DNA from 2 places in the Pseudalkalibacillus nanhaiensis genome. Region 2 is predicted to be linked to the other one. Evidence: riboswitches for the same ligand, from Rfam matches in the RefSeq annotation. Region 2 holds a riboswitch; the other holds the start of a gene.
The links. A riboswitch is a leader RNA that binds a small molecule or an ion and turns the genes downstream of it on or off. The one in region 2 is predicted to bind thiamine pyrophosphate.

Region 1 (7,625 bases), 1.1 Mb from region 2:
TGTCGTCACTGATCTCTTTGACCGTGTCCCAAACCTGTTCCGTCCCTTGATCGTCGAGAAGTGCCGTCGGTTCATCGAGAAAAAGGACTTCTGGCTCGAGGGCCAAAACGGAAGCGATCGCAAGCCGCTGCTTCATCCCGCCGGATAACGTGTTGAGGCTTGTATGGATGTCTTGAAGCTCAAGCCCGACAAGCTGAAGGAGCCGATGAATTTCGCCTCTCATTTCATGCCGCGGAATCCTCCTGTTTTCAAGGACGAATGCAAGCTCCTCATCGACATAAGGCATACAGAACTGCGTATCAGGATCCTGGAACACATAGCCCCAGGAATCGGGCCGCTCGATCACTTCTGCTTTAATCGGAACTTCGATTGAATCCGGAATGATTCCAGAAAGGACTTGGAGAAGCGTCGATTTCCCACAGCCCGAGGGACCAAGGAGCAGGACCTTTTCCCCTTTTTCAATCTGGATGGAAAGGTCCTTGAACAATAACTCAGCATTACCCGGAAACTTTAAACGTAGCTTATCAAGTTGAAGCATCCTTCATCACCTCATTTATTGGTTCAATGCCTCATAATCCTCTTCAGCTGCAGGTCTTAGCTGGTTTGTCACCCCGGTCTTTTCAAGCGCTTTTACCAAGAGGTAAGCAGCGACTCCAGCAATCAGGATCGATCCGATGATCCTGAATCCGAGAAATAGCGACAGGTTCCAAAGTGCAAGATCATCGATGTAGCCTTTGTAGAAATCCATGATGATCGAGCCGATTGCTGACCCGACCGCGGCAAGACTGACAACAGTAACGTCAAACCGCTTATAACGGAACGCCATGAACACGAGCTCAGCAAAAAGCCCTTGAATGACACCGAAGAGGAGAACCTCCAGCCCCCATTCCGAACCGACGAGGAATTCACCTGAGGCAGCTGCTACTTCTGCAAGAAAGGCGACACCAGGCTTTCGGATAATTAAGAATGCAACGGTTGCTGCCATGAACCACATGCCGTAGATAAGCTGGTCGAGGTGCAGTCCGAACGGTTTGACGAAATAGTAGAGCGGTCCCCAGAGCTTGTAGATGATACCGAAACCGATGGCAATGACGATTGTTACTAGAATATCAGTCAGCTTTAATCCTTTGTTCATGTTCATTCTCCTTTTCCTAGTGGAACTCGTTTTTTGATATCAATCGGCCATTGTTCGAGCGTATAAGCCATCTCCCAAAAATCATATTCATACTGGCTGCTGATGAGGAAATGCTCCTTCATCCGGTCCCGGTCTTCAGCAGTGACCGTTTCAGCGAGCTCATCGAGTCGGTCGATCTGTTCTTTGACGAGCGTTTCAAACCAATCACCGCCATACGCTTCAATCCATTCTTGATAGATTGGCTCATCCGGTTGAGAGCCCTTCAGCTGCTGACCAATTTCATAGTACAACCAATAACATGGTAAAATCGCTGCGATGATGTCACCGAGATGTCCGTTATAAGCTGCGCGATACATGTGGGACGTGTACGCGTATGCGGTTGGTGCAGGTTTGAAATTTCGGCGCTCCTCTTCTGTGATGCCGAGTTGTTTTGAAAAGTTCTCATGAAGGGAGAGCTCTGCTTCGTACGTCCCTTGCGCATGGGCTGCCATGCTTGCGGTCGTCGCCATGTCGTGGGATTTCGCTGCACCCAGCGCCTGCACTTTTGCAAAATGAGACAGGTAGTATGCGTCTTGCAGAACGTAATAGCGGAAATTCTCAAGCGGTAATGAGCCGTCTGCAATGCCTGTTACGAATGGATGATTGAAGCTTGCCTCCCAGATCGGGTCCGCCGCTTCCCTTACGTGCTTAGAAAAAGTCATCGTGTCAATCCTCTCCTTTTCCAGACGACCCACTATTACCGGAGCAAAATCGCTCCCAGTAAATAAAAAAACCACTTTCCATTGAGGAAAGTGGTCGTATGCATCGGCACATAGTCGGTTTATGTAACTTCCAACCACCACTTCCCTACGCTGGTATCAACCAGATCAGGTTCCAAGGGTCTTAAAGCTACACTTTAATCTCAGCCTTTGAGAAGGCACCCCTAGTGGATCGTCTATTGAATTTTTTTATGATTTCGATGTTATCGTAACACGTTTATTCTGAATGTCAAACAGAAAGTGGAGCAGGACCAATTTTTCGCGGAAAAAATTCATGTAATCCTAGAAAAGCCGCTCATAATTTTGGAAACCTCGTAGCCATTTCCGGAAAGTTGCCCTCTTTTCTTGGAATTCGGGTCTTAATTACTACGGAAATAACGAAGAGAAAATGTTAAAACATTTTCTACCGATTTTGTACTTGAAAGAGAATTCGCGCGAGCTTGTGGAATTTTTGCAACAGCTGGTGGAAATTTTGCTCCGACTTGGGGAATTTCCGCTCCTACTTGGGGAATTCAATCCTTTTTTACTAAAAAAAAGACCCGCCTCTCGAGCAGATCTTATCATTTCACTAATGAATTTTTGAATGCGTAAATGACGGCCTGGGTCCGGTCCTGGACCTCGAGCTTTTCGAGAATGTTACTCACGTGGGTTTTTACGGTTTTCAAAGCGATGACGAGCTCGTCAGCAATTTCTTGATTCGTCTTTCCTTCCGTCATGAGCATGAGGATTTCGCGCTCACGGTTCGTCAGCTCCTCATGTGGAGGCCGCGCATTGCCGCGTCGCATCTTCGTCATCATTTTTCCCGTGACCTCGGGCTCCAGCACCATTTCTCCATTAAAAGTAGCGCGCACAGCATCGGCGATTTCGCTCGCCTTCGACGTTTTCAACATATAGCTTGTCGCACCGCTCTCAAGGGCTGGGTACACCTTCTCATCATCAAGGAAACTCGTCACGATGATGATCTTCGCTTCCGGCCATGCTTCAATAATGCGTTTCGTCGCCTCGATCCCGTCCATCTCTTTCATTACGAGATCCATCAGAATGACATCCGGCCGCAGCTCCAATACGAGGTCGACCGCATCTGCCCCGTCGCTAGCTTCACCCACTACTTCAATATCCGGCTGATTGGACAAATAGGAAGACACCCCAATCCGCACCATTTCATGATCATCCGCAAACACAACTCTAATCATCATTCTCCTCCTCCCGAATGACAGGTATCCGCACCTCAAGACGTGTGCCTTTGCCCGGTACACTGACGATTTTTAACGTTCCGCCAAGCTCCAAAGCCCGCTCGTGCATGTTTTGCAGTCCGTATGAACCCGTTTTACTTTTTTCAACATCAAAACCGACGCCATCATCCACCACTCGTAAAAGCACCGTACCTTCACGCTCGAGGCAAAGCACCTCCAAGGACGTTGCTTTCGCATGACGAAGCGTGTTCGAGACCGATTCCTGTAAAATCCGGAAAAGATGGTCTTCCACGCCTTTTTGCAATGGAATCGATTCGACCTTCCATTTGATCTCGAGCGGAACCTTTTGCACCAGTTCCCCCAACAGCTCCTGAATGCCCTCTTCCAGTGTTTTCCCTTTCAAGGCGACTGGTCGCAAATGTAAAAGCAGGGCACGCATCTCGAGCTGGGATTGATGGATCATTTCCTCCACAAGCTGGAGCTGTCTTCGTTCCCCTTCACTTTTCTCGGTTTCCGATTCATTGACAGCCGACATGAGCATCGATGCGGCGAACAGCTGTTGGCTTACCGAATCATGTAGCTCACGCGCAAGACGGTTCCGCTCTTCACTTACGACTTTCTGGATCCTCTTTTCCTGATCTTCTGCTCGTTCATTCGCGAGCTTCTGTGACAATTTCGTCTGTTCTGTGAGATGCTGTTGAGCTTTTTCAAGGTGTGTCCAAATCGTTTGGATTTCCTGCGTGGTTGCAGCTTGTTGCTCCTCAAACGGTCGACCTTGTCCCATTTGGCTGAGCGCATCCATCACGCCTTCCAGCTGTTTCCGCCAAAACAACCCTGAAATGAAGCCGAATGCAACACCGATCAAAATGCTGACTGCAGGGGCAAAAAGAATGAACGGCAAGTCGAGGATTTTCCGCTTCCACAGTAAAGACCAGCTATCTAGCGGATAGGCGAGTAAAAACAGGCTCAACATGCTGATGAATACCGTTATCGAAAGGGCAATTCCGAGTACGATTTGACGGTTTACAGTATTCATGTCCGCTTCACCTCAAGATCTCCGACAATCATCGAGGTGATGATTTTCACCTTTTGCTGGGCTTGGTCATAGCCTTCCGATTGGAACGAAACGGTCTGATTCATCATTTTCGGTTCATGATGCTCGAAGATTTTACCCGTACCTGCCAAAACCGAATGGCTGACACTGACCTCCATTTCATACGGGACAAGAATTTTGACGTTTCCGATGAAGCTTCGGATGACGATTACGGATTCGCCTTTCGGTAACACCGTATTACCGAGGTCGATGACAGTATCCCCAATTCCCCCCTGGATGTTCACGTCGTTCCATTCATACGTATGGTCTGGTGTCGTCTGCCTTCCGAACAAGGTATTTTTCAAGAATGGTTGACGCTTGAGCGTCGGTCCATCGTTCGCAACCGTTTGGCTTTCGTAAAAATCCGGCTCAATATAGTTCGGCACCTGCTTCGACTGGGCAAACCGGATGACCGCATAAATCAACACAGCAAAAAGTAGGAACTTGAATGCCATTGTGTTCAGGATCGTTACGATGAACCCGATCGTCCCGAACCAGAACAACAGCTTGCCGATCGTTTTCGTATATTTTTTCCGGCCGATATAGATGGCAGCGGCCTCTATGGCTAAAAGGAAGATGGGACCTGGTCCATGAAATGAAATTTCAAGCAACAGCAAAATAACCCCGATGATGATCAACCAGCTGACGTGGTCTGTTTTTGAACGATTCATATGACAAGTCCCCCTCCCCTTACAACTCTAATTCTATTTTTTCAGATGGTGAAAAGGCGCAGCTGGACCACGCCTTTTTTACTAGGATACCATTATTCGCTTAGACCGTCGTAGACTTTTCCTGATTTTCCATTTCTTTTTCAAGCTGGGCAATCCGAGCATCAATTGTTTGGCGGTGGTATCCGGTATTGACCTGATGCTCGAGACGGTCGAGGTACTTCTCCATTTCATCAAAACGGTTGAATGTCTTATCCGAGAAGGTGTTCGACGTCATCACCTTATCCATGCGGTGATGCGCGCGAGTCATGTTCTCACGACCCATCAGCTCCATCCGCTTGATATACATGTCCTTCAGCTTGTGCTTCATGGCCTCATATTTCTGCTCCAATTCCTCAAGCTGTTTCGTCGCCTGCTCTTTGGATGCTTTCAGTCGAGAGGCACGAGCCTGATATTGCTCGTATTCCTGAAGAGCGAATTGATGAAGCTCCTCTTCTCCAGCTTTCGATGCCACTTCTGCTTGATATTTGCGCTTCTCAGTGAGTTTCGCTGCCTTATCATACTCACGGGTGAACTCTTCACTCAACAAGTATTGACGTTCAACAAGCTTCCTTACCTTTTCAACCTCCTTCTCACATTCCCGAAGGTACTGATTCAGCAGACTAATCGGGTTTTTCCGTTCTTTCTCATCCAGGATTTCATGGAAATCCGCTTCAATCGTATCTTTGATTCGTCTGAAAAGCTTTGCCATCGTTCATTCTCTCCTTTTGAAAAATTAGTTTCGGTTCAGTTCAGCCCATTCACGCTCAAAGTTCGTGAACGGATCATCGTCTTTCGGTTCCTCGACTGAGTCGTCCTTTTTCCATTCCTTGTACACGATATATAAAATGTACAGGGCAGCTATACCGAGGATGGCTGGAACGTTTGAAGCTGCAATGCTGAGTGCAATGAATCCGACTACCGCCCAGAGCACTTTCTTAGATGTCTGATCCGTCTTGGTGAACTGCTTGACTGAGTAGTAGAGGATGACCAGACTGATCGCAAGTCCAATCATTGGTCCGAGATTCGCAATCGCGATGATCGCTGCGATTGCTCCCAGGATGAAGAGTCCAATCTTTTTCATCGTTTCTTTCCCTCCTTCTGTTTCATGTTTCTATCGTACCTGTAATCCCGTTTCCCTATAAGGAGCCTCAGCTTTAACTTTCACTCAGACCTGAGACGTAGTAACAAATGCGCACGGTGCCTGACACCATTTTCGAATCCTTGTCCAGCAAGGGTTTTGAAATGGTGTCAGGCACTTCTCAATAAAAAAACACCCGCCACAATTTGTGGCGGGTGGGTATATATTAGGGGGATCATATGGGTTGATTTTAATTGTAAGGTTTTACTTTATTTAAACGACTTCACGCCTAAATAATGGTCTTGCCAATAATCAATGGTCAGGTCGCTCACTTCTACACCGTCAGATCCGGCATGGATCATCTTATTGTCGCCGATGTAGATTCCGCTGTGAGAAGCCCCTTCCGTGTCATACGTGCCTTCGAAGAAGACGACATCTCCGACTTCAGGAGAATCGACTTGTTCCCCATCGTATTTCCACATGTCGCTCTCTTTTCGGTGTAAATCAACACCGACTTCACCAAACACATACTGGATGAAACCGCTGCTATCAAAGCCGTCTGGTGTTGTGCCTCCCCAAACATAAGGTGTTCCGATCAAACTTTCTGCAATCTCCACGACATTGGATTCCGATCCTTCTTCATCCGAGCTAGGTTGGAGCTCCACGGAATTCGTTGTTTCGGACAGTGCTTCAAGCGTTTTAGGCCCTGCAATGCCGTCAGTCGTCAGACCTTTATCCGCCTGAAAATCTTCCACCGCTTGTTCTGTAATCGGTCCGAAAATGCCATCGAGGTTATATGTATAATAACCCAGCTTTTCTAGCTCCGTTTGCAGCATTTCTACTTCTTGGCCCCGATCTCCTATTTCAAGCAGACCCTCTACTTGGTGATTAGTAGAATCACTTTGTTCCACCGGCTTCGAATCGGCATTCGCCAGTGCACCGTCACTCATGACCGGCGAAAGGGCTAATGACGTTACCAGAGCCGATGAAATCACATACTTTCGTGCAGACACTCTTGATGTAAACATTTCATTCCTCCTCAGTGAATCTTTGTTTCACAATCGTGCTGTACCTGCCTGAAAAAACTCTGTTCCTTCAAGCATGCATCCAGTCTACCAGACACGCTCTGTAAAGAGGTTGCACGTGTATTAAAGGAGCTTGATATTCTGTTTACACAAGAAAAAGCCCATTTCTACTAGGTAAAATCGAGTTAAGGGCTCTCTTTCACATATAAAAAACACCCATCACAGTATGTGATGGGTTCGCATTTTGTCATATATATGGCTTTTCCTGATAAAAATAGTTCGGTTTGACAGTTCTGTTCTTATACGGTTTATGGAAAATATGGGTCGTCGCTGGAGACATTGGCGGGATGAGCCAAACCCAGTTCCCTGTCACATCTCGGCCGCTTGCTGCTTCTTTTTCTTCAAACTTCTTGAACTGTTGAGCTGCCGTATGGTGGTCGACAATGCTTACGCCATCCGTTTTATAAGAGTGTAGGACGGCTACGTTCAGCTCTACCAAGGCTTTATCCTTCCAGAGCGTCGTATTCGTGCTCACATCGAGATCGAGAATGGAAGCGACTTTCGGCAATAAGTCATATCGATTCTGGTCGGCGAGATTCCTCGCACCGATCTCTGTCCCCATGTACCAGCCGT
Region 2 (7,625 bases):
TCGACTCTCCGATCTTATACATCGCATCAATCACTTCATCACATGGTATACGGCTCGTAATGCCTGCTAAAGACATGTCCGCAGCTGTGATTGCGATGCTTGCACCTATTGCATTCCGTTTCACACATGGAACTTCAACAAGACCGGCTACAGGATCACAGACGAGTCCAAGCATGTTCTTCAATGCAATCGCCATCGCCTGTGCAGATTGTTCAGGTGTTCCCCCAGCCAATTCGACGATTGCGGCAGCTGCCATACCGGTAGCAGAACCCACTTCCGCTTGGCATCCACCAGCAGCACCTGAAATGGAAGCATTGTTGGCGACAACAAAACCGAATGCCCCTGATGTGAACAAGTATCGTACCATCTGTTCACGAGTTGGATTCAATTTGTCACGTAATGCAAATAAAGTTCCAGGGACCACGCCTGCAGAACCAGCTGTCGGTGTCGCACATATCGTCCCCATTGCCGCATTCACTTCATTCGTCGCCACAGCCTTACTCACTGCATCCAATACCGTCTTTCCAGCAAGGCTCTTTCCGCTTTCAATATATTTCTGCAAAAGGACTGCATCTCCGCCAGTCAAGCCCGAATGTGATCTGACACCTTCCTTGATCCCTCTTTCAACAGCTTGTTCCATGACATCAAGGTTTTTTTCCATAAGCTCTACGACGGTCTCCCGATCCCGCCCGGTCACTTCTATTTCTTGCAGGATCATTACTTCTGAAATCGGGATATCCTTTGAAACAGCTAATTCAACTAACTCACTGACATTTCGGAACATTCTGATTACCACCCTTCTCGTTAATCATGAATTCTCGTCGCTTTAATGATGTGAGGCAGCTTTTCGATTTCTACCAGCACTGAATCCTCAAGGTTCTGATCGACTTCAATCGTCATCAGTGCTTCGCTTCCTACGTCTTTCCTTCCGACCTCCATATGACCGATATTGATCTCGAGCTTCGCAAGGAGGTTCGCTACACCGGCAATCGCTCCGTATCGATCATTGTGAACAACAAGAAGCGCGGGATGGTTCCCTGACAATCGGAGTGCAAAACCGTTCAGTTCTGTGATTTCAATCTTTCCTCCTCCGATTGAAATTCCTACCACCTCAATTTCACCTTTTTCATCTCCCATTCGGATACGGGCAGTATTCGGGTGATCGGTTAAGGCATCCTCTTCTGTCATTTTCACCTTGATTTTCTCTTTTTTAGCGATTTTCAAAGATTCACTGATCCGTTCATCGAACGTATCAAAATCTAAAATCCCGCCTACAATCGCTACATCGGTCCCATGACCTTTATAGGTCTTGGCAAAGGAACCGTAAAATGAAATATGTACCCAATCCGGCTTACGGCCGAACAAGGATCGTGCGACTCGTCCAATTCGAGCAGCACCCGCCGTATGTGAACTTGAAGGACCAATCATAATGGGTCCGATGATATCGAATACGCTTTTGAACTTCATTCTGCATTCCTCCAGAATTAGCAGATAGTAATTTGTGTTTAACTTCCCCTAATACAGAATATTCCTACCTGATCGGTCCAATTGAAAGATCATGGTAGGAATATGAATGAGCGTTATTCAACAGAAATGATATAAGAGTAAATCGGTTGTTTACCTGGGTGAATTTCGACCTCAGCATCTGGATGACGTTCTGTAATCCAGTCTTCAAGCGCTTCAGCCTCTTGTTGATTCGCATCCTCACCATAAATGATCGTTACAATTTCATCATCTTCATCGATCATATCTGCCAAGAGGGCTTCAACTGCTTCTTTCTGGGTTTTCTTCGCGGTAACGATTTTGCCGTCAAAAATACCCATGAAATCATCTTTCTTAATTTCCACCCCATCAATAGAAGTGTCGCGTACTGCAAATGTAACTTGCCCTGACTTCACTTCTCCAGCAGCTTCAGACATGTTTTCCTGGTTGTCTTCCAATGAAGCGCTTGGGTTGAACGCCAGTAAGGCTGAAATACCTTGTGGTACGGTTTTCGTCTTAACGACAGCTACATCTTCATCAACAACGGATGAAGCTTGTTCTGCAGCCATAACAATGTTGCCGTTGTTCGGAAGAATGATCACTTTTTCAGCATGAGCTTCTTCAATTGCTTTCACGATGTCTTCCGTACTCGGATTCATCGTTTGTCCACCTGCAATCACGACTGTAGCACCCAGACTTTTGAATAATTCTTCAATACCTGAGCCCATTGAAACGGTAATGATACCGAAAGGCTTTTTCTTTTCAGGTGCTTTAACTTTCTCTTCAGGTTCATGCTTTTCACTCTCTAGAATCGCGGTGTGCTGTTCACGCATATTTTCAATCTTGATGTTGATCAGATCTCCATAAGATTGTGCTAGAGACAGCATATCGCCCGGCTTTTCCGTATGTATATGAACCTTGACAAGTTCTTCATCCGAAACGACGAGCAAAGAGTCTCCGTGCTCATTCAGCTCATTACGGAAGTCATCTTCAGAGAACGGGTTTTGATCCGTTTTGTCTTTTTTGAATTTCACCATGAATTCAGTACAGTATCCATAATGGATGTCTTCTGTTTTCATGTGCATTTGAGCTTTATGATGTTCTGCATTGACCAAATCATCCATTGATGGTCCAGAAATGCTGACCTCAGGTAAGTCCTTTCCTTCAAGAACAGCCAAGAAACCTTCATAAATCGTGACGAGTCCTTGTCCACCAGAATCGACTACGCCTACTTCCTTTAATACAGGTAATAAATCCGGCGTACGATCAAGTGATTCTTTTGCCTCTTTCAACGTTTGCTCCATCAATGAAACAAGGTCATCCGTCTTTTTGGCTGCCTTGGATGCTTTTTTGGCTGAATCCTTGGCAACGGTCAAGATCGTTCCTTCCACCGGTTTCATAACAGCTTTGTATGCCGTTTCCACACCAGCCTCCAATGCTTCTGCAAAGAGCTTGGTATCGACTTCATTCTTTCCAGTGAGCGCCTTAGAAAACCCTCTGAATAGCTGAGAAAGAATAACACCTGAGTTTCCTCTAGCCCCCATCAAGAGACCTTTAGAAAATGATGATGCAACTACACTTGCATCATCTGAATCCAGTCCTTTCACTTCTTTGACACCAGAAGTGATCGTCAAATTCATATTCGTACCGGTATCTCCATCTGGTACCGGAAACACATTAAGGGCATCAACCATTTTCACATTTTTGTTCAGGTTATCCGCCCCATAGATAAACATTTGGGAAAGCTTTTTCCCGCCTAACTTCTTCACTGTCACGAATTCTTCCTCCTCGTTACGGGTTCGTCACCCTCACGCCTTGAACAAAAATATTGACGGAATCAACTGATAATCCGAGCATTTGATCAAGCGTATACTTCACTTTTGTTTGAACATTGTGAGCTACTTCAGAAATCTTCGTTCCATAGCTGACGATGATATACATGTCTATGTGCACTTCATCTTCTTCTTGACGTACGACAATTCCACGACTGAAGTTGTCTCGCCCCAGAAGCTCTGTAATGCCATCTTTGATTTGCTTTTGAGATGCCATTCCGATGATACCATAACAGTCGATTGCTGCTCCACCTGCGATGGTAGCGATGACATCATTTGAGATATCGATTTCTCCATACTTGGTTTTCATTTCTATAGACATGTAGAATCCTCCCTTGGATTTAATGACCTATGACTAGTGTCATTTTACTATAATATCTAACATTTTAAAAGAAAATATCATGAAATGCATATTTATTGTCAAGTAAATAAACTTGATAAACCATGTTGCAATCTCACTTCTCTCATGCTAATATAGGATAGTATTTCATATGGAAATTAACATGCATTATTTCTCTTATTTGCAATAAAGGAGGTTCATTTACCATGGCTAGAAAATGTGTTGTTACTGGTAAGAAGACAAGCTTCGGAAACAAGCGTTCTCACGCGTTGAACACTACAAAACGTAAATGGGGAGCAAACGTACAAAAAGTCCGTATCCTTGTTGACGGTAAACCGAAACGAGTTTATGTATCTGCTCGTGCCTTGAAATCAGGTAAAGTAGAGCGCGTATAATTTTGTAATGTAAAAAATGAACCCAATTCCGGGTTCATTTTTCGTTTTAGGGACAGGAAGCACCGCTTCCTGTCCCTTATTTATTATTTTTGGGAATAATGAGGACGCATGAACTCTTCTTGCGTCCCCCATTTTCCGTTTTTCGCAATTTTGAGGACGCTTGGACCTTCCATGCGTCTTCATTCTTTCATCTCCCAAGATATCAGTAAACTTAACCACCTGGGCTCCTTTATCGATTTAGACAAAACAAAAAAGCACCCGTTTGGTGCTTTTCTGTTACCCTTTCTTAAAGGACCCCAAGATCGCTCTAACGAATCCTCCTAAAAACTTCGGCAGCTTGATGGTATAAAATTTCATGATTCCGCCTCCTCCAACGTTAGTTTCCGCCTGTAAACTTCTCGGAAAAATAACATTCTATTTAAGTATATTCGTCTACTCAAAAATAGTACCCGGAGTTTTGTGAAATTCCCTCAGTCGTTGCTTCTTACCACCATAATTATGCCGCCGCTGAACGAATAAGTACCTTTTTTTGTTACAAGCTCATTTGAGATACACAATGTGGACCCCCATTTCATATCCGCTTCTTCGAGGGAATATTTGAATCCAGAAAGTGTAATACCCGTGACGTGTTCAGAAAATGGGAGGAATGAAACATAAGGAAAATGATCATCCCTCCAGATGGAATAGGATCCTGGCATTTTTAGAAAGATCCGGTTGTTCCGATCGATCACTTCCATATGGACTCCGTTGTCAAAACCTTTCGTCAACAGTTGAATATTCACGATTCCGTGGTCAAGCCTTCCTCCTGTAGCACCGTAGAGGTATACGGATCTGGGTTTCTGCTCAAGGGCCCAATCAATAGCGAGTTCAAGATCGGTTTTATCCTTTTCTTTTTCAAACGTATGCAAATGAATTCCTGCGTGCTCGATCCTTTCAAGCTCCTTCTCCGAAATGGAATCAAAATCTCCGAAACCAGCATCAGGCGTAATACCACGATCAAGAAGATAGATCACCCCTGCATCGACTCCAACGAACCTTACGCTTCCATCATCTAAGAAGTGATCCGGCACTAACGTTTCCGGACCACCTGATACAATCAGCACTTTCATCTCAACGTTCACCATGGATGAGCTTCGGAGCTGCCTGCGTCAATAGTATGAGTAAAACAACAGTCAAGATGAATGTAGGTCCAATGTAAGAAATGTTATACACAAATGAATAAGTGAATATGTCAGAACCTTCTGGTGCAGCATCCTTGAAAAACGCCACTCCAGAGATGACATGACTCGTCAGTCGCAGAAGGCTTCCAATGAACGTACCGATCAGAATGAAAGCAATTCTCTTTGTGAAGGAATCATTCCAATGTGGGCGTGTCAAACCTGCTAAGCCGACGACCATGAACGCGATAGGATAATCAAGCAGAACTTGTAGGAAATAGTAGATATAAGGATTGATCAATAATTGCAGCAAACCAATCATCAAACCTGTCAGTACCCCTGCGAACAAACCTCTTCGATATGCCATGATAAAGATCGGGACCATCTCCAAGGATACAGATCCTCCAAAGGCCCAAGGACCGCTGAATTTGATAAAGCCTAAAATTATACCGAGTGCAGACATGATTGCAACCTCTGCAATCATCAAGTTACGGTTTCTCATGTAAATCCTCCCCTTCATTGCGCGAATACGCTGTACAATAACTTTTTCTCTGGATTTTTTAACCTTATTCGTTAAAAGATATGAGTCTTCACACACAAAAAAGCAACTGCACCGAGGTACAGTTGCTTTCTATCTATGATTCCATCCAAAGACAATGCAAGTCAACTTCCCTCCGCAGGTATCATCCTGTTCAGGTCATCAGGGTCTGAAGCACTTACTTCACTCTCAATCTCTGATTTTGGAGATTCCCCTAGTTGTATCATTCTTATTCATTTGTTGTCCTTCATTATACACCACGGATGGCTTCGATTGCATCCTTCCTGTTCTTCTGTTTGTAAATTGCAGAACCGGCGACAAGAACATTAGCACCATATTCTCTGCACAGCTTTGCCGTTTCAGGATTTACACCGCCATCAACCTCAATATCCATGTCTAAGCCTTTTTCATTACATAGGTCAGCGACGTGCTTTATTTTAGGAAGCACGTTTGAAATAAAGGATTGACCACCGAAACCAGGGTTGACCGTCATAAGTAAAACAAGGTCCAGATCCTCGATGACATGTTCGATCATGTTAACCGGGGTATGTGGATTTAATACAACTCCTGCTTTTACGCCATGCTCTTTGATTAAATGGATCGTCCGATGTAAATGGGGACATGCCTCTGCATGGACGGAAATGATATCAGCCCCTGCTTTCGCAAATTGAGGAATATAGCGGTCCGGATTTTCAATCATCAAATGGACATCTAATGGCAGCTCAGTAACGGGTCTGATGGCTTCTACGATAAGCGGACCGATTGTAATGTTTGGCACAAAATGGCCGTCCATGACATCGACATGGATATAATCAGCGCCGCCCTGTTCTACATCTTTAATTTCCTCACCTAAGCGGGAAAAGTCCGCAGATAGGATGGAAGGTGCTATCTTCGTCATGTCTAATACCTCCGTTGTTTTTTATCTTTCAGTTCTTGAAGGAATTGCTCATAATGATCGTATCTGAATTGTGCAATCTCGCCCGCATCAAGCGCAGCTTTCACGGCACACTTCGGCTCAGAGGTATGCGTGCATCCTCTGAATTTACATTCTGGACGTCGATCACGCATCTCAGGAAAGAAGATGGAAAGATCCTCAGGCTCCATGTCTCCGAATTCAAGTGAACTGAATCCCGGTGTATCCGCGACAAGTCCCTTACCGAATGGAATCAATTCGACGTGCCGTGTCGTATGCTTACCACGACCTAGATGGGATGAAATCTCGTTTGTTTCAAGATTTAGATTCGGGTTCAACGTATTCAATAATGTGGATTTCCCTACGCCAGACTGTCCTGCGATGACCGTCACCTTATCTTCGAATACATCACGGACCTCTTCAAGACCCATTTCATCAATGGATGATGTCATGATGACCTGATAACCGATTTTACGATAAACCGCCAATTCCTGTTGGATTTTTTCGTCATCCTCAAGCAAATCGAATTTACTCACACAAATGACAGGAAGGATCTCGTTGGCTTCGATATGCACTAAGAACCGATCCAAAAGAAGCGTATTGAAGGCAGGTTTACGAGCCGAAAAGATGATTAGGGCTTGGTCTACATTGGCAATAGGTGGTCTGATCAATTCGTTCTTCCGCTCGAAAAGTTCCAAGACGTAACCATCCGTCGGGTTCGTCGATTCAAACTCCACTTCATCTCCAACCAGGGGGGTCAATTTCCGCTTTCGGAAATTCCCCCTCCCTCGGCATTGATAAACTTCCCCTTCACTTTTCACATAATAATAACCGCTCAACGCTTTAATAATCGTTCCTTTTGGCATGCAGTCCATCTACTCTCCATTCATGAATTTTTTCGCTTCTTCATAGGTAAAGGTTTCACTGATGTATTCTGTGTCATCTACAAGAACTTGATACTTTCCTTC

Region 1: it holds a riboswitch for thiamine pyrophosphate, as region 2 does, so the genes downstream of both, tenA (thiaminase II) here and thiT (energy-coupled thiamine transporter ThiT) in region 2, are expected to answer to the same signal.

What each region holds. Positions count from the first base shown of each region.
Region 1 is NZ_CP143541.1:457,211-464,835, reverse strand. Features, by position in the region: gene V1497_RS02470 (ABC transporter ATP-binding protein) at 1-538, opposite strand, end outside; gene V1497_RS02465 (ECF transporter S component) at 554-1,135, opposite strand; gene tenA (thiaminase II) at 1,138-1,836, opposite strand; TPP riboswitch at 1,962-2,069, opposite strand; gene V1497_RS02455 (response regulator transcription factor) at 2,454-3,086, opposite strand; gene V1497_RS02450 (sensor histidine kinase) at 3,079-4,122, opposite strand; gene liaF (cell wall-active antibiotics response protein LiaF) at 4,119-4,850, opposite strand; gene V1497_RS02440 (PspA/IM30 family protein) at 4,951-5,598, opposite strand; gene V1497_RS02435 (flagellar basal body rod protein) at 5,623-5,970, opposite strand; gene V1497_RS02430 (C40 family peptidase) at 6,237-6,995, opposite strand; gene V1497_RS02425 (nitric oxide synthase oxygenase) at 7,240-7,625, opposite strand, start outside.
Region 2 is NZ_CP143541.1:1,555,403-1,563,027, reverse strand. Features, by position in the region: gene sdaAA (L-serine ammonia-lyase, iron-sulfur-dependent, subunit alpha) at 1-784, opposite strand, end outside; gene sdaAB (L-serine ammonia-lyase, iron-sulfur-dependent subunit beta) at 805-1,467, opposite strand; gene V1497_RS08065 (DAK2 domain-containing protein) at 1,581-3,257, opposite strand; gene V1497_RS08060 (Asp23/Gls24 family envelope stress response protein) at 3,274-3,636, opposite strand; gene rpmB (50S ribosomal protein L28) at 3,861-4,049, shown strand; gene spoVM (stage V sporulation protein SpoVM) at 4,326-4,406, opposite strand; gene V1497_RS08045 (thiamine diphosphokinase) at 4,520-5,158, opposite strand; gene thiT (energy-coupled thiamine transporter ThiT) at 5,160-5,708, opposite strand; TPP riboswitch at 5,859-5,970, opposite strand; gene rpe (ribulose-phosphate 3-epimerase) at 5,995-6,642, opposite strand; gene rsgA (ribosome small subunit-dependent GTPase A) at 6,645-7,523, opposite strand; gene pknB (Stk1 family PASTA domain-containing Ser/Thr kinase) at 7,533-7,625, opposite strand, start outside.